Nonomuraea sp. NBC_00507: one gene and its partner. The protein of the gene in region 2 interacts with the protein of the main gene of each other region in a pairwise test. Links are inferred from orthologs where the notes say so. Each region holds a gene or a part of one and is shown on either strand. Other genes may lie near its edges. The genes, in order: ndk and OHA25_RS56140.

Region 1 (11,445 bases), 6.4 Mb from region 2 along the record:
CCTTCGGCTATGTCCTCGGCAGCGTCGTACAGGTGCTGGCGATCTGCACGGGTTTCCTGGTGACAGCGATGTTCTTCCTCGGAGCGATATTCACGGCACTATGGATCACGGCGATTATCGTCGCTCGCCGTGTCGAGGGCGTCACTAGCCGCTAAAGTCGGCCTACATGGCCGTCCCCCCGATCCAGCGGTCGCCCCGTCCGGCCGACCCCAGGCACCCGTGGCTGCTCGACACGGTGCTCGGGCTGCTCGTCGTGGCTGCGCTGCCACTGGCGATCATCACGATCCCCAACACGCTCTCCGTCGTCGCGAAGCTGCTGCCCGGCGACATCGATCAGGTCGGCTTGATGCGTACGCACGGGCTCGCCCTGCCCGCGCTCATGCTGACCGTCCCGCTCGCGGCCGTGGCGCTGCGGCGAGTCAAGGCGGCCCATCTCATGCTCGGCGGCCTGGCCTTGGTGGCCCTTTCCGACGCCGCGGGCGGGTACGCCGCCTCTGAGCTCGTCGTCGGAGCCGTCCGCGTGCTGCGCGGCATTGGGGCCGGGGTCATCATGCCCGCCACTCTCGCGGCCGTCTGGGGCCGCGTGGCGGTGCTGCGGGCCTTGTGGGTGGGAGTGTTCAGCTTGAGCCTGCTCGCCGCCCAGTCGCTCGCGCTCTGGCCGCTCGACGAGGTGAGCAGCTGGAAGGTGACGTTGCAGCCGTACCCGCTGGTGACGGGGGTGGCGCTGGGCCTGGCAGCCGTCTATCTGCTCGCTTGGACACTCCTCGGCCGTCCCGCCGAGCCTCGCCTCCACCTACGGGAGCGCAGCCGGCTGCTGCTGGCCGCCGTGCCCGCGGCGGGCATCGCGGTCGTGGCGATCAGCACCGCGACCGAAGGGTGGCGGGCCGTCCCGGTGATCATGCTGGCGGCCACGGCGATCGTCGGGCTGCTGGCGTTGGCCTCGATCGGCACGGGCGAGAGCCGCACGATGGCGTACTCGATGGTGGCGGTCGGTGTCGTGCTGGTGCCGAGCGCGGCGCAGGTCACGCTGGTGGAGATGGGCGGCCTCGGCGGGCCGGGGCTGCGTGGGCTCTGGATCCCCTTCGCGGTCGCCGGGGTGCTGGCGGTCGGCGCGTCGGTCGTGGTGCGGCTGTTCGCGCGCGCCGCTGGACGGTGGCTGGCGCCATTGGGACTGTTGTCCATGGTCGGGGGGCTGTCTTCGGTGCGGCTGGTGGTGCCGTCGGCCGACGGTCTCGTCTTGGCGGTGCCGTTCACGCTGCTCGCCGTCGGGGCGGCGGTGGCGTTGACGGCCACGCTGCAGGAGGTTGGGTACGGGACGGCGGCGTTCGGTTTGTCGCTGTGCTTCGCCGGCGTGCTGGCCGGTTTCCTGCTGGGCACGGGTGTGCAGATGGTCATGCTGGACGGCGTACGGTCGGCTCAGGAGCTGGTCGACAACTATGTCGGGGCGCTGCGGTGGTGGGCGTTGGTCGGCGGCTTCCTTCTGGTGGCGATCATCGTGCTCGCGGCTGTGATGGTGCGGCGGCCCGGCGCGGAGACGCTGATCCGGGTGGAGGGTGATCCGCCACCCCCGGGTACGGGACCAGAGCATGGCGATGATGGAGAGGCGCCGGCTGGAGACGGTGCGGGCCCGTCACAGAATGCCGAAGGCGGTGCCCGGACGGTCGTCGGGGTCGCGGAGGCGTCCAGCGGAGGCAGCGAGGGCGGCAGGCGTAAGTGGGGGGACGCCTCGCAGAGCGATGACGACAGCGGCGAGGCCGTGCCTGGCGGGAGCGAGGACCAAGCAGGCGACGAGGACGGGCCGACCGGAATCGTGCCGCGGGTCGTGGCGGCCGCGTCGTCTCAGGGAGCCTTCGACAAGGGGGAATCGCGGCGCGACGGCGACGAGGCGCCCGGTTCTGAGGGAGCGGTGCCCGCTGTGCCGCTGCCAGGGCAATCGCCTGAAGACACCACATCCCCATAGGGCGCCGAGATCCACACGGGAAACGAGGGTACGGGCGCGGGGCGGTAAGCTGAGGGCCCAGCTACGGCGACGCGCGGGCCGATGCCCCCGTGACGCGTCCTCGCGGTGCGGCCGGCGCCGATAGCCGCGACCCCGATCTCTTCGAAGGAGAACTTCAAGTGTCCGAGCGCACTCTTGTCCTGATCAAGCCCGACGGGGTGAAGCGTGGCCTCATCGGTGACGTGATCGCCCGTGTGGAGCGCAAGGGCCTCAAGGTCGTGGCGATGGACCTGCGCACCCTCGACGCCGACACCGCCAAGGTCCACTACGCCGAGCACGCCGAGCGGCCGTTCTTCGGCGAGCTCGTCGAGTTCATCACGTCGGGCCCGCTCGTGGCCATGGTGCTCGAGGGCCCGCGCGCCGTCGAGGCCTTCCGCGCGCTGGCAGGCGCCACCGACCCGGTGAAGTCGGCGCCCGGCACGATCCGCGGCGACCACGCGCTCGAGATCGGCGAGAACGTCGTGCACGGCTCCGACTCCCCGGAGTCCGCCGCCAGGGAGATCAAGATCTTCTTCCCGGACCGGTTCTAGCCGCTTCGCGCTCCGCCCGCGCCCGTGCCAGCTGTCCAGCTGCGCGGGCGCGTGGTTTTTGGGCTGGGCGGGGCGGCGAGGTTTCCGTCGGCAGGCTGCCGTACGCTGTGGCGCAGTGTCGGCGGTGCGTCGTCCAGGCCTTTGGAACGTTCCAGCTATCGGCCGGATGTTGTGGTGCAATCCGGGCAAAATTGCGGTTGAGGTTGAGGCTGGAGATTTTTGAGGAGCGCGGGGCCTGATCACACCCATCGGCGGGTACGTCACGTTACGATTCGAATTCATTCCGTAGTCACTCGCGAACGACGTTACGGAGGGCTCCGTTCCCCATGGGCAGCAAGCTCGCGTTCCTCGGCCGTGACATGGCGGTCGACCTGGGCACCGCCAACACGTTGGTCTACGTGCGCGGCCGGGGCATCGTGCTCAACGAGCCGTCAGTCGTGGCGATCAACACCACTACGGGCAAGATCGTTGCGGTTGGCATCGAGGCCAAGCGGATGATCGGTCGCACGCCCGGCAACATCATCGCGGTCCGCCCGCTCAAGGACGGTGTGATCGCCGACTTCGACGTCACCGAGCGCATGTTGCGATATTTCATCCAAAGGGTGCATAGGCGTCGGCATTTCGCCAAGCCGCGCATCATCATCGCCGTGCCCAGCGGCATCACCAGCGTCGAGCAGCGCGCGGTGAAGGAGGCCGGCTACCAGGCGGGCGCCCGGAAGGTCTACATCGTCGAGGAGCCCATGGCCGCCGCCATCGGGGCGGGGCTGCCCGTGCACGAGCCCACCGGCAACATGGTCGTCGACATCGGTGGCGGCACCACCGAGGTGGCGATCATCTCGATGGGCGGCGTGGTCACCAGCCAGTCGATCAGGATCGGCGGCGACGAGCTCGACCAGGCGGTGATCGCGTTCGCCAAGAAGGAGTTTTCCCTGATGCTCGGCGAGCGCACCGCCGAGGAGATCAAGATGGCCATCGGCTCGGCCTGCCCCAACGGTGAGGAGGCACACGCGGAGATCCGCGGCCGCGACCTGGTCAGCGGGCTGCCTAAGACGATCATCGTGTCCGGTGAGGAGATCAGGAAGGCCATCGAGGAGCCGGTCAACGCGATCGTGGACGCGGTGAAGAGCACGCTCGACAAGTGCCCGCCCGAGTTGTCCGGCGACATCATGGACCGCGGCATCGCGCTCACCGGCGGAGGCGCCCTGCTCAAGGGGCTGGAGGAGCGGGTCAAGGCCGAGACGGGCATGCCGGTGCACCTCGTCGACAACGCACTCGACTCGGTGGCCATCGGCTCGGGCAAGTGCGCCGAGGAGTTCGAGGCGCTCCAAGACGTCCTTGTGCCGGAGTCGCGACACTGATGAGAGACTCGCGCCGGGCCCGGCTGATCCTCGGAGCGCTGCTGACAGCGGCTTTGGTCATCCTGACCATCGACCACCGCACCGGCGAGAGCTCGCCGCTGCGTCCGCTGCGCGCTGCCGGGGCATGGGTGTTCGGCACGGCCGAGCAGTTCGGCAGTGGGCTGGTGCGGCCGGTCGGCGGGTTCGTGCGCGCCATCCTGACGGCGCCGAGCGCCCAGGAACGCATCGAGGTGCTCAAGGAGGAGAATGCGAAGCTGCGCACGGAGCTGCTGACGGACAAGCTCGACGGCGCCCGCTCCAACGAGCTCAAGAAGGTGCTCGGGCTGTCGGGGACGGGTGGATACAAGGTCGTCGCGGCCAACGTGGTCGCCAGGCGCGGGCAGCCGGGGTTCGAGGACACCGTCCAGATCGACGCCGGCACCAGTGACGGCGTGCAGCCTGAGATGACCGTGCTCAATGGTGATGGGCTGGTCGGACGGGTGATCCACGCATCCGCCCGCACGTCGACGGTGGTGCTGCTCAGCGATCCGGCCTCGGCCGCGGGAGCGCGGCTGGAGGGCGGGAGGGAGATCGGGGTGGTGCACGGGGTGGGGGAGCACGGCAGGCTCGTCCAGTTCCGCCTCCTCGACTCCACAGCGCCGCTGACCAGGGGCGCGCGCATCGTCAGCTTCGGCTCCCAAAACGGCCGACCGTACGTTCCGGGGGTGCCGATCGGGGTGATCGAGCGGGTGGAGTCGACCCCTGGGGAGCTGACCCGCATCGCGTACGCCCGGCCGTATGCGGATCTGACGGCACTCGACGTGGTGGGTGTGGTGGTGGAGGCGCCCAAGCGGGATCCGCGTGACGCGGTGCTGCCCGCCAAGCGTGACGCGGTGCCCGCCAAGGAGGGGTCCCGATGATCGGGTCGGGAGCGCTGATCGCGTGGCGGCATGTGGCTGGTGTGACTGAAGGCGTCCGGAGGTGCCGGCGGGCCGCGGGTGTGGCGGTCGAGCGGTGTCGGCCGAGAGGGGGCGCGGTGAGTGGAAGGGCCGGTCGGAAGGGGGCGCTGTGATCGGCGGGATCTCCGTGCTGCTGGCGTTGCTGGCTCAGGTCATGCTGGTCAATCGGCTGCCACTGCCGGCGGGGGGCGCGCCTGACCTGGTGTTGCTGGCCGTCGTCGGCGCGGCGCTGGCACGGGGGGCTTCGTCCGGGGCGATGCTCGGCTTCTTCGCCGGGCTGCTGGTCGACGTCATGCCGCCGACCGCGCACCTGGTGGGCCAATACGCGTTCGTGCTGGCGCTCGCCGGCTACATCGCCGGGCGCGGTGCGGGCGGGCCGGTGACGACCGTGGTGCTGTGCGTGCTGCTGGCGCCGTTGCTGGCCGCGGCCGTGGGCATGCTCATCTCCGATCCCCGGGTGACCATGTCCACGCTGATCGAGCAGGTGCCGGTCACCGTCGTCTACACGCTGCTCGTTTCGCCGATCGTGATCTGGCTGACGACGCGGGGCAGATGGTCGAGGTACTCGACATGATCAGGATGCGGGCCCGGCTGCTGGTGCTGCACGTGCTGGTGCTGGTGCTGCTCGTCGTGCTGACTGTGCGCCTGTGGCAGGTGCAGGTCGTGCGCGGAAACGAGTTCGTGACGCGGGCGACGGAGACCAGGACGCGGACGGTCATCGTGCCGGCCGTGCGCGGGCAGATCCTCGACTCGTCGGGACGGCCGCTGGTGCGCAACAAGACCGCGCTCGTCGTGTCCGTGGACCGGGCCATGCTGTCGCGGATGCCCGACGGAGGGATGACGGTGCTGCGCAAGTTGTCCGCGGTGCTCGGCATGCCGGTCGCGGACCTGCAGCAGCGGATCACGCCGTGCGGGCCGGGAGTGGGCAAGCCATGCTGGACGGGATCGCCATACCAGCCGGTTCCGCTGGATGAGAAGGTCGACCCACGCAAAGCGCTGCAGATCCTGGAGCGGCAGGAGGAGTTTCCCGGTGTGACGGCGGAGATCCACTCCGTGCGGCAATATCCCGGCGGCAGGGCCGGCGCGCAGATGCTGGGTTACCTGCAACCGGTGACCGAGCAGGAGCTGGAGCAACGCGAAGGGCTCAAGGCCAGCTTCTCCGGTGTGGACCTGGCCGGGCGCGACGGGCTCGAATACGTCTACGACGACGCGCTACGCGGCAAGTCGGGCCTGCGCAGGGTGCAGGTGGACCGGATGGGCAAGGCCCTCGGGCTGGAGGAGCAGGTGCCGCCCATCCCCGGCGACCACTTGGTCACCAGCATCGACTCACGGATCCAGACCATCACCGAGAGGGCACTGAACAAGGCGATGAAGTCTGCGCCCGCGGCCGACGGCGGGGCCGGGGTGGTGCTGGACGCGCGCTCGGGGCGGGTGGTGGCGGTGGCCAGCGCGCCCGGCTACGACCCGGCGATCTGGGGTGGCGGGATCTCGGCCCGCGGATACCAATGGCTGCTGTCGGACAAGTCCGGTAAGCCGCTGGTGTCGCGGGCCATCAACGGCCAGTTCGCGCCGGGCTCCACGTTCAAGATCTCCTCTGTTTCGGCGATGTTGCGGGCCGGCTATCCGCTCAATGGCAAATACGGCTGCCCGGGCTCCTACACGGTGGGCGGCCGGGCCTTCAACAACTTCCGCGGCATCGGGCTGGGCACCCTCGACCTGCACACGGCGCTGGTCAAGTCCTGCGACACGATCTTCTACCGGGCGGCGTACGAGCAATACCTCAAGGACGGCGGGCGGCAGCCGAAGAAGAAGCCGAAAGAGGTGTTCTCCAACATGGCCAGGTCGTTCGGGTTCGGCAGCCCGACCGGCGTGGACCTGCCCGGCGAGTCGGCCGGCCGCATTCCCGACCGCGCCTGGAAGCGGGATCTGTGGAACAGGACCAGCGCGGTCAACTGTGAGCGGTCGCGCAAGGGATATCCGGAGGTGAAGGACCGGGCGCGGGCCGAGTTCCTCAAGCGGCTGGCGCTGGAAAACTGCACCGAGGGATTCCTGCTGCGGCCGGGCGACTCGGCCAACTTCTCCATCGGCCAGGGCGACGTGCTGGTCACGCCGATGCAGCTGGCCAGGGCGTACATGGCGCTGGTGAGTGACGGGAAGCTGCGCAGCCCGCGCATCGGATGGGCGCAGGTGCGGCCCGACGGCAAGGTGGTCAGGACCTTCCCTGTGCCCGTGGTGGGCAAGCTGCCGCTCAGCGAGAAAGAGCGGCTCTACATCAAGAACGCGCTGAGCCAGGTCGCCCAGGACGGCACCGCGGCGGGGGCGTTCGCCGGGTTCCCGATGAACAAGGTCCGCATCGGTGGCAAGACCGGCACCGCGGAGGTGTGGGGCAAGAAGGACACCTCCTGGTTCGCCTCCTTCGCGCCCACGAAGAACCCTCAGTACGTGGTGGTCGTCATGGTCTCCCAGGGCGGGATGGGCTCGCAGACCGCGGCGCCGGCCGTGCGGGAGATCTACGAGGGCATTTACGGCATCAAGCGTCCCGCGGCCGTGCCCGGCGGGAAGCTGACCACCAAGCTGCCGACGTTCAGGCCGGACGGGACGGTGGTCCCGGGATGATCGCGCGCACCGCTGTCATCCGGCGGCCCTCGCTCCTGCGGCGGATGGCGCACGAGAATTCGACCATACGCCGGCTCGACGGGCTGATGCTGGTCGCGGTGGCCGGGTTGTGCGTGATCGGCACGCTGCTGGTGTGGTCCTCCACCAGGACCTGGGCGCCCGGAGCCACGGGACTGGTGAAGAAGCACCTGCTCAACGAGGTCATCGGAGTGGTGCTGTGCGCGGTGGTGGCCACGATCGATCACCGGGCGATGCGGGCGTACGCGCCGCTGGTGTTCCTGGTGTCCTTGGTGGGCTTGGGGCTGGTGCTCACGCCACTGGGGGCGACGATCAACGGGTCGCATTCGTGGATCCTGCTGGGCGGGGGTTTCGCGGTGCAGCCGTCGGAGTTCGCCAAAGTGGGGCTGCTGCTGATCATCGCGATGCTGCTGGCGCAGCCGGCCGAGGGCACCGATCGGCCCCGCGGGCTCGACGTCACGCTGGCGCTCGTGGCCGCGGTGATCACGATGGGAATGGTGATGCTCCAGCCCGATCTCGGCACGGCCATGGTCCTGGCCGTGATCACGGCGGCTGGGCTGATCATCGGGGGCGTGCGCAAGCGAGTGATCATCGCGATGACGCTGGTGGCCGCAGCCGGGATTTTCGCGGTGTTCAAATTCGAGATGCTGGAGCCTTACCAGGTGGCGCGGTTCACCGCGTTCGTGGATCCGAGCGTCGATCCACGCGGAGTGGGCTACAACAGCACTCAGTCGCTGATCGCCATCGGATCCGGGCAGTTGCTGGGCAAGGGGCTGCTCGGCGGCGGGCAGACGACCGGCAGGTTCGTGCCCGAGCAGCACACCGACTTCATCTTCACGGTGGCGGGAGAGGAGTTCGGCTTCCTCGGGTCGGTCACCGTCGTGTTGTTGCTCGGCGTGGTGCTGGTGCGCGGGCTGAAGATCGCCAGGAAGTGTGAGGACCGGTTCGGGACGCTGGTCGCAGGGACGATCGTGTGCTGGTTCGCCTTCCAGACGTTCATCAATGTCGGGATGACGATCGGGATCATGCCGATCACCGGGCTGCCGCTGCCGTTCGTGTCATATGGCGGGACCGCGACATTCGCGAATCTCATCGCGATTGGGCTTCTCCAAGCCATCAAGATGCGCGGCCAGTCGTTTAATTAGATGTATGTTCTTGGCCTATTGCGATGAGTGCGGGGAGCGCTTTCTGCTGCCCGCGAACCACGTGGTCGCCCTGCACAACCTGGAAAGCGGCGTGATCGCCGTGGAGCTGACCTGCTACGAAGGGCACCACGTCCTGGTGCTCAGCGGAAATGACATCGACATCACCGGACCTGCCACCGTCTGACCGCCGCTACCCTGGACCGTATGCCTGTCGAGTCGATTTTCCACCGCCTGGAAGCGCTGCTGCCCAAGGTGCAGAAGCCGATCCAGTATGTGGGAGGTGAGCTCAACTCGACCGTCAAGGACTGGGACTCCGCCGACGTGCGGTGGGCGTTGATGTACCCGGACGCCTACGAGGTCGGGCTGCCCAACCAGGGCGTGGCGATCCTCTACGAGATTCTCAACGAGCTGCCCGGGACTCTGGCCGAGCGCACCTACGCGGTGTGGCCGGACCTCGAGGCGCTCATGCGGGCCGAGGGCGTGCCGCAGTTCACCGTCGACGCGCACCGGCCGGTGCGTGCCTTCGACGTGCTGGGGGTGTCGTTCTCCACCGAGCTCGGCTACACCAACATGCTGACCGCCCTCGACCTGGCCGGCATTCCGCTGCATGCGGTCGACCGGGGCGAGGACGACCCGATCGTGCTCGCGGGCGGCCACGCGGCCTTCAACCCCGAGCCGATCGCCGACTTCCTCGACGCGGCCGTGCTCGGCGACGGCGAGCAGATTGCGATCGCCATCTCCGAGGTCATCCGCGAGTGGAAGTCCGAGGGCCGGCCCGGCGGGCGGGACGAGCTGCTGATGCGGCTCGCCGAGTCCGGCGGCGTCTACGTGCCCAAGTTCTACGACGTCGACTACCACCCGGACGGGCGCATCAAGCGTGTCGCGCCCAACCGGCCCGACGTGCCGTGGCGGGTGCACAAGCACACCGTGATGGACCTGGACGAGTGGCCCTATCCGAAGAAGCCGCTGGTCCCGCTGGCGGAGACGGTGCATGAGCGGTTCAGCGTGGAGATCTTCCGCGGCTGCACCCGCGGGTGCCGGTTCTGCCAAGCAGGCATGATCACGCGCCCGGTGCGCGAGCGGTCGATCACCACGATCGGGGCGATGGTCGAAAACGGCATCAAGGAGTCCGGCTTCAACGAGGTCGGGCTGCTGTCGCTGTCGTCGGCCGACCACTCCGAGATCGGCGATGTCGCCAAGGGCCTGGCCGACCGCTACGAGGGCACCAACACCTCGCTGTCGTTGCCCTCGACGCGGGTGGACGCGTTCAACATCGACCTGGCCAATGAGTTCTCCAGGAACGGCAGGCGCTCGGGCCTGACGTTCGCGCCGGAGGGCGGCTCGGAGCGGATGCGCAAGGTGATCAACAAGATGGTCACCGAGGAAGACCTCATCCGCACCGTCACCACGGCATATTCGCAGGGGTGGCGGCAGGTCAAGCTCTACTTCATGTGCGGCCTGCCCACTGAGCAGGACGAGGACGTGCTGGGCATCGCCGATCTGGCCAAGAAGGTCATCAAGGCGGGCCGCGAGGCCACCGGCAGCCGGGACATCCGCTGCACGGTCTCCATCGGCGGCTTCGTGCCCAAGCCGCACACCCCGTTCCAGTGGGCCGGGCAGGCCGACCACGAGACCGTCGACCGGCGGCTCAGGGCGCTGCGTGACGCGCTCCGGAGCGACAAGGCATACGGCCGGGCCATCGGCTACCGCTACCACGACGGCAAACCCTCGATCGTGGAGGGCCTGCTGTCGCGTGGCGACCGCCGGGTCGGCGCCGTGATCCGCGCCGTCTGGGAGGGCGGCGGCAGGTTCGACGGCTGGAGCGAGCACTTCTCCTACGAGCGCTGGATGGCGGCCGCCGAGAAGGCCGGCATCGACGTGGACTGGTACACCACGCGTGAGCGGGAGGAAAACGAGGTCCTGCCATGGGACCACCTCGACGCCGGGCTCGACCGCGAATGGTTGTGGCAGGACTGGCAGGAGGCCGTCTCCGGCGGCGAGGTCGAGGACTGCCGCTGGACTCCCTGCTATGACTGCGGCGTCTGCCCGACCATGGGCACGGAAATTCAAATCGGTCCCACGGGGCGAAAACTCCTTCCTCTGACGGTGGTCTAGCGCGCTCAGTGGGCGAGCCGTGCCTCGGCGTACACATACATACGCTGGGGCGGCTTATCCTGAGACGAAGGGACCTGAAAAGAAGGAACTCTGACAAGGGAAGGACGACAAGCTCTGAAACCTGTTCCCGAAGGGCCTCCGCCCGCGCCCACGGTGCAGCGCCTTCGCGTGCGTTACGCCAAGCGCGGCCGCCTGCGCTTCACCAGCCACCGCGACATTTCGCGTGCCGTCGAGAGGGCGGTTCGCCGTGCCGGCATTCCGGTGGCTTACAGCGCGGGATTCTCGCCCCACCCGAAGATCTCCTACGCGGGCGCGGCGCCGACCGGTGTCGCCAGCGAAGCCGAATACCTCGAGATCGGTGTCACCACGCACTGCGACCCCGAGCAGGTCAGGTCCGGTTTGGACCGGTCGTTGCCGCCGGGGCTCGATGTGATCGACGTCGTGGAGGCGGGTCAGGGTGGACTGGCCGACCGCTTGGAGGTCTCCGACTGGGAGGTGCGGCTGCCTGGTGCCGACCGCGAGCTCGCCGAGGTGGCGGCGGAGAAGTTCCTCGCGGCGGGCACCGTGGAGGTCGAGCGCCTCACCAAGAAGGGCCCCCGTCGCTTCGACGCGCGCGAGGCCGTCCTGGGGCTGACGGTGTCCGAGGGAACAGACAGAACAGACAGAATCGCAGCTCAGGTGCTTGGAGGACCGTGTGTCATACTGCGCATGGTTGTTCGGCACATG
Region 2 (11,555 bases):
GGGTGGCCGAAGCGGTAGCCGTACACGGCCTCGTTCCAGGTCACCCCGCCCTCGATGGCCATGGCGTAGGGGTCGAGCAGCACCTTGGCCGGATTGCACCGCATCCCGCGCGCCGGATCGTACGGCCCGTGGACCCGGTAGCCATATCGCTGGCCAGGCCCGATGCCCGGCAGGTAGCCATGCCAGATGAAGCCGTCCACCTCACTGAGCGGCACCCTCGACTCCACGTTGTCCTCGTCGAACAGGCACAGCTCGACCACGTCCGCGACCTCGGTGTAGAGCGAGAAATTGGTGCCGGCCCCGTCATAGGTGGCTCCGAGCGGATAGGGGTCTCCCGGCCAGATCTCGATCATCGAGGCTCCCTTGCGGTCTCTCCCCATGTTCTGTCCCCCCGCTCAGCCGGACAACCCGGGCATTGCCGAACCTCCTTCTTCCTTCCCACGCTCACCAGGTCGTTACTCCAGCTGAGCGAGGGTGAGCCGGTCCTGCCGTCGTGGCAGGAGTTTGCGAGGCCGGTTCCCGGCAACGTGGCGCGTCATGAGCGGTTTCAAGCAGTTCTTACTTCGCGGCAGGCAGCCGAACTTCGCCGACTACTCCTTCACGATCAACGGCAGCCGGTTCATGTATGGTGACTTCCTCAACCACCTGATCAGCTTCCTGCTCATCTCGGCCATCGTCTACTGGCTGATCGTGGCCCCGATGACCAAGCTGATCAGACTGTTCGACCGCGACAAGGCGGCGACGACCAAGCAGTGCCCGGAGTGCCTCAGCGACATCCCCGCCGAGGCCCGGCGCTGCGCCCACTGCACCTCCGAACTGGTGCCTGAGTCGGAAAAACCCAGGTAGTCACCTGCTTAACGGCCCCTGCGGCGCACGGTCGCGATGCGGGTTGGAGAAGATGGACCGATGAGCGTTGAGTTGATGGTCTGGGACGAGCCGGTGCCGATCAGCAGGGACCAGGCCCGCGCCGCCTACCTGGCGGTCAAGCGGACCGAGCCGGTGACCGGGGACGTGCCCGAGGTCGCCAAGGAGCTGCCCGGCGAGGTCACGGTCTATCCGGGGCACGTGCTGGTGACGATGGATCTGGACACGATGGACGAGACGTCCGCGCAGGTGTTCACGATCGCGCGGGCGCACGGCCTGGTCTGCTACGACCCGCAACGCGACCTCGTGCACAACGTGGCGCCGCTGGGCGTCTACGACGGCATGCAACTGCACACCGGGGACGGGATGACCGTGCACGATCCCGACCTCGGCCTGGTGCACGACGTGCTGGCCACGTTGTCCCCGCAGAACCCGTTCGTGGCCCTGGTGAACTTCGGGCGCCACTTCCTGCAGGTCTCACCGGGCTACGAGCTGGAGTACAAAGAGGGCACGCTCATCCGCACGGAGGTGCCGGAGCTGGAGGAGGTGCGGCAGGCGTTCCAGGAGTACGCCACCGGCGAGCGCGGGTTCCTGGCCCGCCACGCGTGGTCGTCCTGAGCGCTTCTGGCCACGGCGACACGACTACGATCGTCGCCATGAGTGATGAACCGAAGTTCCTGCGCCTCACGGTCGAGCTGACCGTCGAGGTGCTCGACATCGACGCGCTGCAGGCGGCGGCGCTGGCCGAGATTCGGCACCCCGACGCGGACCTCACCGAGGAGGAGCGTACGGAGCAGGCCGAGCTCGTCAACGCCGACGACACCGGCGCCTCGGCATTGCAGTGGCTGATCGAGCCGGACCACGTGCTGGCGCTGGTCGACCACATCGCCGAGATCGAGCCCCGCGAGGCCGTGCTCGGCGTGGAGCCGTCGGAGGGACCCAGCGAGGAAGAAGAAGAGCACGACCACGTGTGACCGACACAGCGGTGGCCACGGCGTTCGGAGGCGTCGTGGCTTTTCGCATGTCGCTCGCTAAGATCGAAACCTTCCAGCCGCACCCATAGCCGCAAGGGGCACACCGTGATCGTCGCTTTCTCCATCACCCCGCTGGGCGTCGGCGAGGGCGTCGCCGAGCCCGTGGCCCGCGCCGTCAAGGTGGTCCGCTCCAGCGGCCTGCCCAACCGGACGGACGCGATGTTCACCACGATCGAGGGTGAGTGGGACGAGGTCATGGACGTCGTCAAGCGGGCCGTGGAGGCGGTGGCGGAGGTCGCTCCCCGGGTGAGCCTGGTGCTCAAGGCCGACGTGCGGCAGGGGATCACGGACGGCATGACCTCCAAGGTCGAGTCCTTGGAACGCCACCTGTCGGAGTAGTCCTTCCGCTGACCAAACCGGGGGAGACCCCTCAGCCAACTCGAGATATATCTTGACTCTCTCCATCGACGCGACATATCGTGTGCTTGACCGCCAAACGCGATAGTACGCGTTCCCGAAGGGGGAGAGCAATGGAGCATGAGCGAGTGCCGGTCCTCGTGGTCGGCGGCGGGTATGCGGGGCTGAGCGCGGCGCTGCTCCTGGCCTGGCGCGACGTGCCGGTCATGCTGGTCGAGCGGCATCCGAGCACATCGGTCCAGCCCAAGGCGTTCGGCGTCGGCCCGCGAGCCGTCGAGCTGCTGCGCCCCGTGCCCGGCGTTGAAGAAGCCCTGAGCGGCATCTGGGCCGGCATCGGTGACAACATGCGCATCGCGATCGGCAAGAGCCTGGCCGACCCGGACCCGCACATGATCATGAGCGACGAGCGCGAGGAGCTGGCCTTCCTGGCCGGCATCACCCCCGCCGCGATGGTCGGCGCGCCCCAGGCCGAGGTCGAGCGCGTGCTCCGCCACAGGGCCGAGGAGCTTGGCGCCGACCTGCGTTTCTCCACCGAGTTGCGTTCGCTGGAGCAGGACGCGGCCGGGGTGACGGCGCTGATCCGCACCGCCGGTGAGGAGCGCCTGGTGCGGGCCGACTACGTCGTGGCCGCCGACGGCTACCGGAGCCCGCTGCGCCGGCTCCTGGGCGTGCCGGCCTCCGGCAAGGGGGAGCTGGGCCGGACGTGCTCGATCATGTTCGACGCCGACCTGTCCGGCCTGGTCCGCGACCGCGAGGTCACCTTGTGGTACCTGCAGAACGAGGTCTTCACCGGAGTGATCCTGACCGGCACCGGCGTGGGCGCGCACGTGCTCGGCGTCAACCTCGCGGAGGGCGAGAGCGAGGCCGACTTCCCCGACGAGCGCTGCGTCGAGCTGATCCGCATCGCCGTCGACCGGCCCGACCTGGACGTGCGCATCCTGGACAAGACGACCTTCGCCATGGCGCACGTGCTGGCCGACACCTACCGGGCCGGGCGGGTGTTCTTCGCCGGGGACGCGGCCCACACCATGCCGCCTACCGGCGGGCAGGGGGGCAGCACGGCGCTCCAAGACGGCTGCGACATCGCCTGGCGGCTCTGGCTGGTGCTCTCCGGGCAGGCCGGTCCCGGGTTCCTCGACACCTACGACGCCGAGCGCCGTCCCATCGGCACGCTGACGGCCGATGCCCAGCTCGCCAACCTCGGCGTACGCATGCCTCCCGCGGCCCGTGTCGGTTACCCCGAGCCCCTGGAGGACCCGATCGGCGCCCTCATCGGATACCGCTACCACTCCACGGCGATTCTGGACGAACCCGGCGACGACGGCTCGATCCTGGAGGATCCCCGTGTGCCGCACGGGCGTCCAGGCAGCCGCGCCCCGCATGTCGTGCTCGACTGGGAGGGCCAGCCCATCTCCACCATCGACCTGTTCGGCTCCGGCTTCGTCCTGCTGGCCGACAAAGAAGGGGGTCAGGCGTGGATCGACGCCGGACGCCTGATCAAGGAGCGATTGGGGGTGCAGCTCACGCGGCTGCTGATCGGCGACGAGCTGAAGGACGCGGAGGGCTGCTGGCGGGAGAGGTACGGCGTCAGCGGGGGCGGCGCCGTCCTGGTCCGGCCGGACGGATATGTGGCCTGGCGCTCCCCGGACGCCGACCCCGACCCGCTCGCCACGCTGGAACGGGTCCTGCGGCGCGTCCTCAGCCGCTGAGCTAAGGCAGCTTCCACTCCACAGGCGCCGCGCCCTGCTGGGCGAGCAGCTCATTGGCCCGGCTGAACGGCCGCGAGCCGAAGAAGCCGCTGCGCGCCGACAACGGGGAGGGATGGGCGGACTCGATGCGCGGCACGTCGCCGAGCATCGGCGCGAGGTTACGAGCGTCGCGGCCCCACAGGATCGCCACCATCGGCTTGGCCCGCGCCACCAGCGCGCGGATGGCCTGCTCGGTGACCTGCTCCCAGCCCTTGCCCCGATGCGAGGCCGGCTTGCCGGGCATCACGGTGAGCACCCTGTTGAGCAGCAGCACGCCCTGCTCCGCCCACGGCGTCAGGTCGCCGTTGGCGGGACGCGGCAGGCCGAGGTCGGTCTCCATCTCCTTGTAGATGTTGACCAGGCTGCCCGGCAGCGGCCGGACGTCCGCAGCCACCGAGAACGACAGCCCGACCGGGTGGCCGGGCGTCGGGTAGGGGTCCTGGCCCACGATCAGCACCTTGACCTCGTCGAAGGGCTGGTTGAACGCACGCAGGACGTTGGTCCCCGCGGGGAGGTATTGCCTGCCCTCAGCGATCTCCTTGCGCAGGAACTCGCCCATCAGGGAGATCTGCTCGGCGACGGGCTCAAGCGCTGTGGCCCATCCGGCTTCGACGACTTCGTTCAGTGGACGACCGGCCATGGCCGATGAGCTTATCTAGGTCTGGTACGGCTTGAGGCCGAAACGTCGCTCTCAAGCCGTACCAGAATGATCACAGTGCCGGCTTGCCGGGTTTGAAGAGCCAGGCCTCGAAGAGAGCGTCGAGCTGCTTGCCGGACACCCGCTCGGACAGGGCGATGAAGGCGGCCGTGTCGGCGTTGCCGTACTTGTAGTCGCTCGCCCACGCGCGCAGGATCGCGAAGAACGCCGCGTCACCGACCTCGCGCCGCAGCATGTGCAGCGTCATCGCGCCGCGGTCGTAGACGGGGTCGTGGAAGAGGTTCTCCGGGCCGCCCGGGTCGGCGGGCGGGCTCTGCCAGAACTCGTCCTCGGCCGCCGTCGCGTAGGCCGCGTCGAATGAGGTCTGCACGGTACGGGTGCCGAGCTTGTCCGCCCAGAGCCACTCCGCGTAGGTGGCGAAGCCCTCGTTGAGCCAGATGTCACGCCACAACGTCGGCGTCACCGAGTTGCCGAACCATTGGTGCGCCAGCTCGTGCGCGAGCAGCGACTCGCTGGGGACCCGCGGGTAGATGGGCCGCGTCTGGGTCTCCAGCGCGTAGCCGACCTCAGGGGCATGGTCGACGATGCCGCCGGTCGAGGAGAACGGGTACGGGCCGAAGATCGAGCTGAAGTAGTCGAGCACCGGCGGGTGCCGCTCGGGGAAGCCCTTCGCGTCGCCGGCCAGCTTGGGGTCCACGGCGGTGGTGACGCGGTACCCGCCGATCCTGGCGTCGGCGAACTCGAACTTGCCGATCGACACCGTGGCCAGGTAGCTGGCCATCGGCTCACGGGAGTCCCACACGGACGTGGTGCGCTCGCCCTTCGACCACTTCGCCACCAGGTCCCCGTTGGCCACCGCCACCCGGGTGCTCGGCACGGTCACCGTGAACCGATAGGTCGCCTTGTCGGTCATGTGGTGGTTGCCTGGATACCAGGTCATGGCGCCCTGGGGCTCGTTGGCGTTGAAGACGCCGTCGCTCGTCTTGATCCACCCGTCGAGCGAGCCGTCGGGGTCGATGACGTGCGTGGCCTTGCCGTCGTACCGGACGACGACGGAGAAGCCGCGGCCTGAAGGGAGGCTCCTGGCGGGCGTGACCACCAGCTCGGAGCCGCTCTGCGTGAAGGCGGCAGGCCGGCCGTCCACCGTCACCGACCGCACCGCCAGGGTGCTGACGAGATCCAGATTGAAACGGCTCAGCGCCTGCGTGGCCCGGGCGGTGATCCCGGCCACGCCGATGAGGCGTGCGGATGACGGGTCGTAGTCGAGCGAGAGGTCGTAATGGCCGGCATCGTAGCCGCCGTTCCCCTGCTCGGGAAAGTACGGGTCACCCGCACCCGGCGCGCCGGGTGCGGCGTCGTGTGCGAGGGCGGGGGAGAGGGGAAGGGAGATGAAGGCTGCTGCGGTGAGAGCGAGAAGACGCTTCATGCCGATGCATCGGAACGACGAAAACGGACGTTACGGGCGCCCGCTGTGCAGGCGCCCGTAAGCCGTCACTTCACCGAGCCGGCCATCATGCCCTGGACGAAGTACCGCTGGAACGCGAAGAACATGATCAGCGGAATGATCAGCGACAGGAACGCGCCGGACGAGAGGATGTCAACGTTCGACCCGAACTGCCGCATCTGGGACTGCAGATACTTGGTCATCGGCTGGTTCTCGGTGTTGGCGAAGACCAGCGCGATGAGCATGTCGTTCCACACCCACAGGAACTGGAAGATGCCCAGCGAGGCGATCGCGGGCTTGCCCAGCGGGAACACCACCGACGCGAAGATCTTCCACTCCGAGGCCCCGTCCATGCGCGCCGCCTCCAGCAGCGACGCCGGGATGCCGACGAAGAAGTTGCGGAGCAGGAAGATCGCGAACGGGAGCCCGAACGCCACGTGGAACAGCACCACGCCCGGGATCGAGCCGAAGATGCCGGCGTTTCCGTAGAGCGTGGCGACGGGGATCAGCGCGATCTGGATGGGCACGATGAGCAGGCCGACCACGACCAGGAAGGCCGCGTCCCGCCCGGGGAAGTCCATCCACGCGAACGCGTATCCCGCCATCGCCGCGATGCCGATCACCAGGACCGTGGTCGGCACCGTGATCAGCACGGTGTTCCAGAAGGACGCCGTGAAGCCGCTGCCCAGCAGGTTTTGGTAGTTCTGGATGGTCAGCTCGGCCGGCTTGGTGAAGACCGTCCACCAGCCCTCGGCGTTGTTGACCGGCGTGGTCCGCATGGAGACGACCAGCAGGCCGAGCGTCGGGACCAGCCAGAACAGGCCCAGCACCACCATGATGAGCTGGACGGCGCCGCTGCCGATCCGATCCACGATCTTGCTCAGCACGCCCCTGCGCGGCGCACCCGTTTCCAGCCCCTGCGGGGCGGTAGCAGTCGCGCTCGTCATGTGTCTTCCCTCCTGAACCGGCGGATGTTCATGATCATGAAGGGAAGGACCAGAATCAGCAGGAGGATGGCGAGCGCGCTGCCCAGCCCCTGGTTGTTCCCGCCGCCGAACGACACGCGCCACATCTCCAGCGCGACCACGTTCGCCTGCGGCTGGACCGAGGCCGGCGCGATGATGAACACCAGGTCGAACACCTTCAGAGTATTGATGATCATCGTCACGAAGACGACGAGGAGCACCGGCGACAGCAGCGGCACGGTGATCTTGCGGAACACCTGCCACTCCGTGGCGCCGTCGATGCGGGCCGCTTCCAGCGCGTCCCTCGGAATGGCCGCCAGCCCGGCCGCGAGCAGGACCATGGCGAACCCGGCCCACACCCAGACGAACGCGCCGATGATCGCCGGAGTGATCAGCGTCGGGCCCAGCCAGGTCAGCCCCCCGTAGGAGGCCTCAAAGTTCGACTGCGGCAGGCGGATCGTGTAGGAGCCCGCAGGCAGGTCCGCGAAGCGGAACGCGCCCTGGTCGTCGGTCGCGGTGGTCGCGACGACCTGGCCGTTCTGCACCGCCTCGACGGTCATGCCGGGCAGGCCCTTCTCGCCGGTGTCCACCGCGCCGCTCTGGCCGCCGCCTCCCGGCGTGAAGTCGAACCAGACGATGCCCAAGATCCCGCTGCCGCTCGCCGATTCCGGGGCCGGCCGCGCGTCGGCCGGCATGACGGCCGGCTTGACGCCGACGATCGGGATCAGCACCTGCTGGCCCGCCTGGACGGGCTGCTTGGTGACGACCGCGCCGTTCTGGGCGGCGACCGGGGACTGGGCGCCCTCGCGCGGGCGGGCCTCCGGGTACCCCTGCGAGGAGGAGAACGTGTCGTGCACGGTCGTCAGCACCGCGTTGGCCAGGCCCTTGTCCGGGTTCTCCTCGTACACCAGGCGGAAGATCACGCCGGCGGCCATCAGCGAGACCGCCATCGGCATGAACACGATCAGCTTGAACGCCGTCGCCCATTTGATGCGCTCGGTCAGCACGGCGAAGATCAGGCCCAGCGTGGTGACCACGATCGGGGCGATGACCACCCAGATGAGGTTGTTACGGATCGTGGTGAGCGTGCCGGAGTCGGTGAAGATCGTCGTGTAGTTGCCCAGGCCGACGAATCCGGTGCCGTTCGCGTCGAAGAGGCTGCGGAAGATCGAGTAGACGATCGGGTAGACCACCCAGATCCCCAGCAGCAGCGCCGCCGGGAGGAGGAAGGCGATGGCGACCGCCGGCGAGGGGCCGAGGCGTTGTTTCGTGCGGGGGGTTTCAGCCGGTCCGGTGGCGGCCCCGCCCGCGATCTCCGCGGGCGGGACCTTCGGGCCGTCCAACCGTTCGGTCACGGCCTTACCTCTTTACTTCCAGGCCTTCTTGGCCTCGGCTTCGAGCGCCTCCTGGGCGCCCTTGACGTCGGTCGGCTTGCGGACGAAGTCCTGCAGGACCTTCCACTCGCCCTTGCCATCGGTGCCGCCGAACGCGCTGGGCGCCAGGTCGGACATGTCGTAGCGAACGGCGTCGCCGGCCGAGATGATCGTCTGCCCGAGCTGCTTGGTCAGCTCGTTCGGGTAGTTGTCGGGAGAGACGTTCTTGTTGGGCGACAGGTACCCGGGCAGCTTGGCCCAAATCTCGCCGCCCTCCTTGGAGGCCAGGAACTGCAGCAGTGCCATGGCGCCGGGCGAGTCCTTCATCGCCACCGCGATGTCGCCGCCGAGGATGACGGGAGCGGTGTCACCGGCCTTCGGGAACGGGAAGTACTTCGCCTCCTCGCCCACCTTGGCGCCGGACTGCTCGGCCTCGACGGCCACGAAGTCGGCCTCGATGACCATGGCGGACTTCTTGTTGCTGTAGACCTTGCTCACGCAGGTGGGGAAGTCGGTCTGCATCGTGCCAGAGGTCCCGTCGACCAGGAACTCCTGCTTGCCGACGATCTGCTGGATCTTCTCCAGCGCGGTCGTCACGGTCGGGTCGGTCCACGGGATCTCGTGCTTGGAGAGCTTGTCGTAGTTCTCCGGGCCCGCGGTGGACAGGTAGACGTTCTCGAAGAGGTCGGTCAGCGTCCAGCCGGAGGCCCCGCAGAGCGAGAACGGCGGCGTGCCGGAGTCGGCGATGGTCTGCCCGTTCTTGACGAGTTCGTCCCAGGTCGTCGCCGGCTGCACGCCGGCGTCGTCGAACGCCTGCGACCGGTACCAGACCAGCGACTTGTGCGCGGCCTTGATCAGCACGCCGTAGACCTGGCCGCCGGCGGAGCCGAGCTCCTTCCAGTACGGCGTGTAGTTGGCGTCGATCTCGGCGGTGACGGCGTCGGTGAGCGGCTTGAGCGCCTTCTGCTCCACGTACTGCTGCACCAGACCCGGCTGCGGCAGGATGGCCACGTCCGGCGGGCTGCCGGCCTGGATGCGCGGGCCGAGGAAGGCGCCGGTGTCCTCGCCGGTGGAGGCGTAGGTGACCTCGGCGCCGGTCTTGTCGGAGAAGGCCTTGAGCACCTGCTCGAAGTTCTTCTGCTCGGCGCCGGTCCACTTCGCGGCGACTTCGAGCTTCACGCCCTGGAGAGTCTTGGCGCCGGCGGTCGCCGGGGCGGACTCGGACGCGGTGGGCTGCGTCGTCGTCGGCGCGTTACCGCAGGCGGCGACGGCTAGCGCGAGCCCGGCCAGGATCGCTGCTGCACTGGCTTTTCGCATGGCTGCCTCACTGGGTTCTGATGATCTCTTCGAGTTCGGACTTCATGGAGACCGCGACGTCGTCGGCGGACTCGGGGGTGGGGGTGCTGAGGGCCTTGGCGACCGAGCTCGCGATCACCAGGCTCAGCTGGTTGTAGTTGGCGCTGACCGGCCGTGGCTTGGCGGCGAGGATGCTCTCCTTGAGCACCGGCAGGTACGGGAAGCGCTTGATCAGGTCGGGATCGTCGTAGAGCTCGGTCCACACGGGAGGGAAGGATCCCTCGGTGAGGACGCGGCGCTCGTTCTCCAGGCTGGTGAAGTAGCGGATGAACTCCTGGGCGGTCTGCTGGTGCTTGGAGAAGGCGCTGATGGCCAGGTTGGCGCCGCCCAGCGTGCTGGAGCCGGGGCCGGTGAGCCCGGGCAGCCGGGTCACGCCCAGCTTGTCGCCCAGCGTCGCCTTGGCGGGGCCGTAGGCGTGCGGCCAGTTGCGGGCGAAGGCCAGCTCGCCCTCCTGGAAGGCCAGGCGCGACTCCTCTTCTTTGAAGCTCAGCGACCCCTTGGGTATCCAGCCTTCGCGCAGGCCTTGGAGCAGGAAGTCGAGCGCGGTCTCGCCCTTGGCCGGGTCGAGGGTCACCTCCGTGCCATCGTGGCTGAGAATCTGCCCGCCGGCCGACTGCACCGCCTCGGAGAAGTTCACGGTGAGCCCTTCATAGGCCAAGAACTGCCCGGCATAGCCTCCTATATTGTGATTTTTCGTAATTTCACGTGACTGATCGCGTAGCTCGGCCCACGTCCGCGGCGGCTTCTTGACCAGGTCGGTCCGGTAGTAGAGCAGTCCCGCGTTACTCGTGTACGGGACGGCCCAGAGCTTGTCCTTGTAGATCGCCGTCTCCACGACCGGCGGCAGGAACCTGTCGAGCGGGAACAACCCGCGCTCCAGGGGGATGATCCAGCCGTTCTCCGCGAACTCGGCGGTCCACACCACGTCGAGGCCCAGCACGTCGTAGCGGTTGCTCTGGGCCTGGAGGTTGGCCACCATCTGAGCGCGTTGCTCGTCGGCGGCCTCGGGCAGCTCCAGCAGCGTCACCTTCTCGGCCGGGTGGGCCTGGTTCCAGCGATCCAGCAGGGGTTGCAGGTAAGCCGTGGTGTCGCGGCCGGTGGCGAACGTGATGGGGCCGGTTCCGCCCGTATCCGTTTCGCCGCCGCCCTCCTCGCCCGCCGTCGCGCAGCCGCCGGCCGCCAGGAGGACGGCCAGTATGAGCGAAAGCGAGCGCGGCACTCTGTTTCCTCCGTGTTCAGAGTGGTTACATACGTGTTAGGTAGATGCATTCATGTTATGCACACCTGTAATCTGAAGGTCAACGGATAACCGCGTAACGCATTCGTAACACAGCGGGAGGTGAGGCGTGCGGCTTCACCTGCTCGCGCTCCTGGCCAAAGAGCCGGCCCACGGCTATGAGCTCAAGCAGGCCCTTGAGCAGACCTTCGGCAGCGCCTATCCCTCGCCGAACATCGGGCAGATCTACGTGACCCTCGGCAGGCTGGAAAAGGACGGCCTGATCAGGGCCGTGGACGTGGAGCAGTCCAACCGGCCCAACAAGAAGGTCTACTACCTGACCGCCAAGGGCCGCGATGTGCTCACCACCTGGGTGGATGAGCCCACCGAAGGGCCCAGGGTACGCGATGAGTTCTTCATGAAGCTCGTGCTCGCCCCGCTCACCGGCATCGCCGACCGGATGGCGCTGATCAACCGGCAGCGCCGCCACTACCTCGGCCTCATGAGCGACCTCAACGACCTGCTGTCCCGCACGCCGCC

Evidence for each region.
Region 1: the proteins of OHA25_RS56140 (region 2) and ndk interact in binary tests that used the Escherichia coli proteins (3 or more experiments, as listed by UniProt). The link is inferred for Nonomuraea sp. NBC_00507 from one-to-one orthologs.

The regions. Positions count from the first base shown.
Region 1 is NZ_CP107853.1:5,357,160-5,368,604, forward strand. Bases 1,142-3,823 are described here. They hold ndk (nucleoside-diphosphate kinase), read left to right. Parts: upstream 1,142-2,118; coding sequence 2,119-2,529; downstream 2,530-3,823. Other genes in these bases: OHA25_RS26100 (hypothetical protein), read left to right, coding at 1,142-1,960; OHA25_RS26110 (rod shape-determining protein), read left to right, coding at 2,856-3,823. Outside these bases: OHA25_RS26095 (DUF4233 domain-containing protein), read left to right, coding at 1-155; more of OHA25_RS26100, read left to right, coding at 167-1,141; more of OHA25_RS26110, read left to right, coding at 3,824-3,887; rod shape-determining protein MreC, read left to right, coding at 3,887-4,786; rod shape-determining protein MreD, read left to right, coding at 4,935-5,399; mrdA (penicillin-binding protein 2), read left to right, coding at 5,396-7,441; rod shape-determining protein RodA, read left to right, coding at 7,438-8,604; OHA25_RS26135 (hypothetical protein), read left to right, coding at 8,609-8,788; OHA25_RS26140 (TIGR03960 family B12-binding radical SAM protein), read left to right, coding at 8,809-10,719; OHA25_RS26145 (TIGR03936 family radical SAM-associated protein), read left to right, coding at 10,888-11,445. UniProt on the Escherichia coli protein: Major role in the synthesis of nucleoside triphosphates other than ATP. The ATP gamma phosphate is transferred to the NDP beta phosphate via a ping-pong mechanism, using a phosphorylated active-site intermediate.
Region 2 is NZ_CP107853.1:11,796,110-11,807,664, reverse strand. The notes cover bases 2,805-5,596. They hold OHA25_RS56140 (uracil-DNA glycosylase), read right to left. Parts: upstream 4,644-5,596; coding sequence 3,966-4,643; downstream 2,805-3,965. Other genes in these bases: OHA25_RS56135 (M1 family metallopeptidase), read right to left, coding at 4,714-5,596; OHA25_RS56145 (FAD-dependent monooxygenase), read left to right, coding at 2,805-3,964. Outside these bases: glycogen debranching protein GlgX, read right to left, coding at 1-353; OHA25_RS56165 (MscL family protein), read left to right, coding at 538-846; OHA25_RS56160 (hypothetical protein), read left to right, coding at 907-1,482; OHA25_RS56155 (hypothetical protein), read left to right, coding at 1,521-1,838; OHA25_RS56150 (MTH1187 family thiamine-binding protein), read left to right, coding at 1,944-2,237; more of OHA25_RS56145, read left to right, coding at 2,369-2,804; more of OHA25_RS56135, read right to left, coding at 5,597-6,087; OHA25_RS56130 (carbohydrate ABC transporter permease), read right to left, coding at 6,153-7,052; OHA25_RS56125 (ABC transporter permease), read right to left, coding at 7,049-8,425; OHA25_RS56120 (ABC transporter substrate-binding protein), read right to left, coding at 8,438-9,760; OHA25_RS56115 (ABC transporter substrate-binding protein), read right to left, coding at 9,768-11,018; OHA25_RS56110 (PadR family transcriptional regulator), read left to right, coding at 11,146-11,555. UniProt on the Escherichia coli protein: Excises uracil residues from the DNA which can arise as a result of misincorporation of dUMP residues by DNA polymerase or due to deamination of cytosine.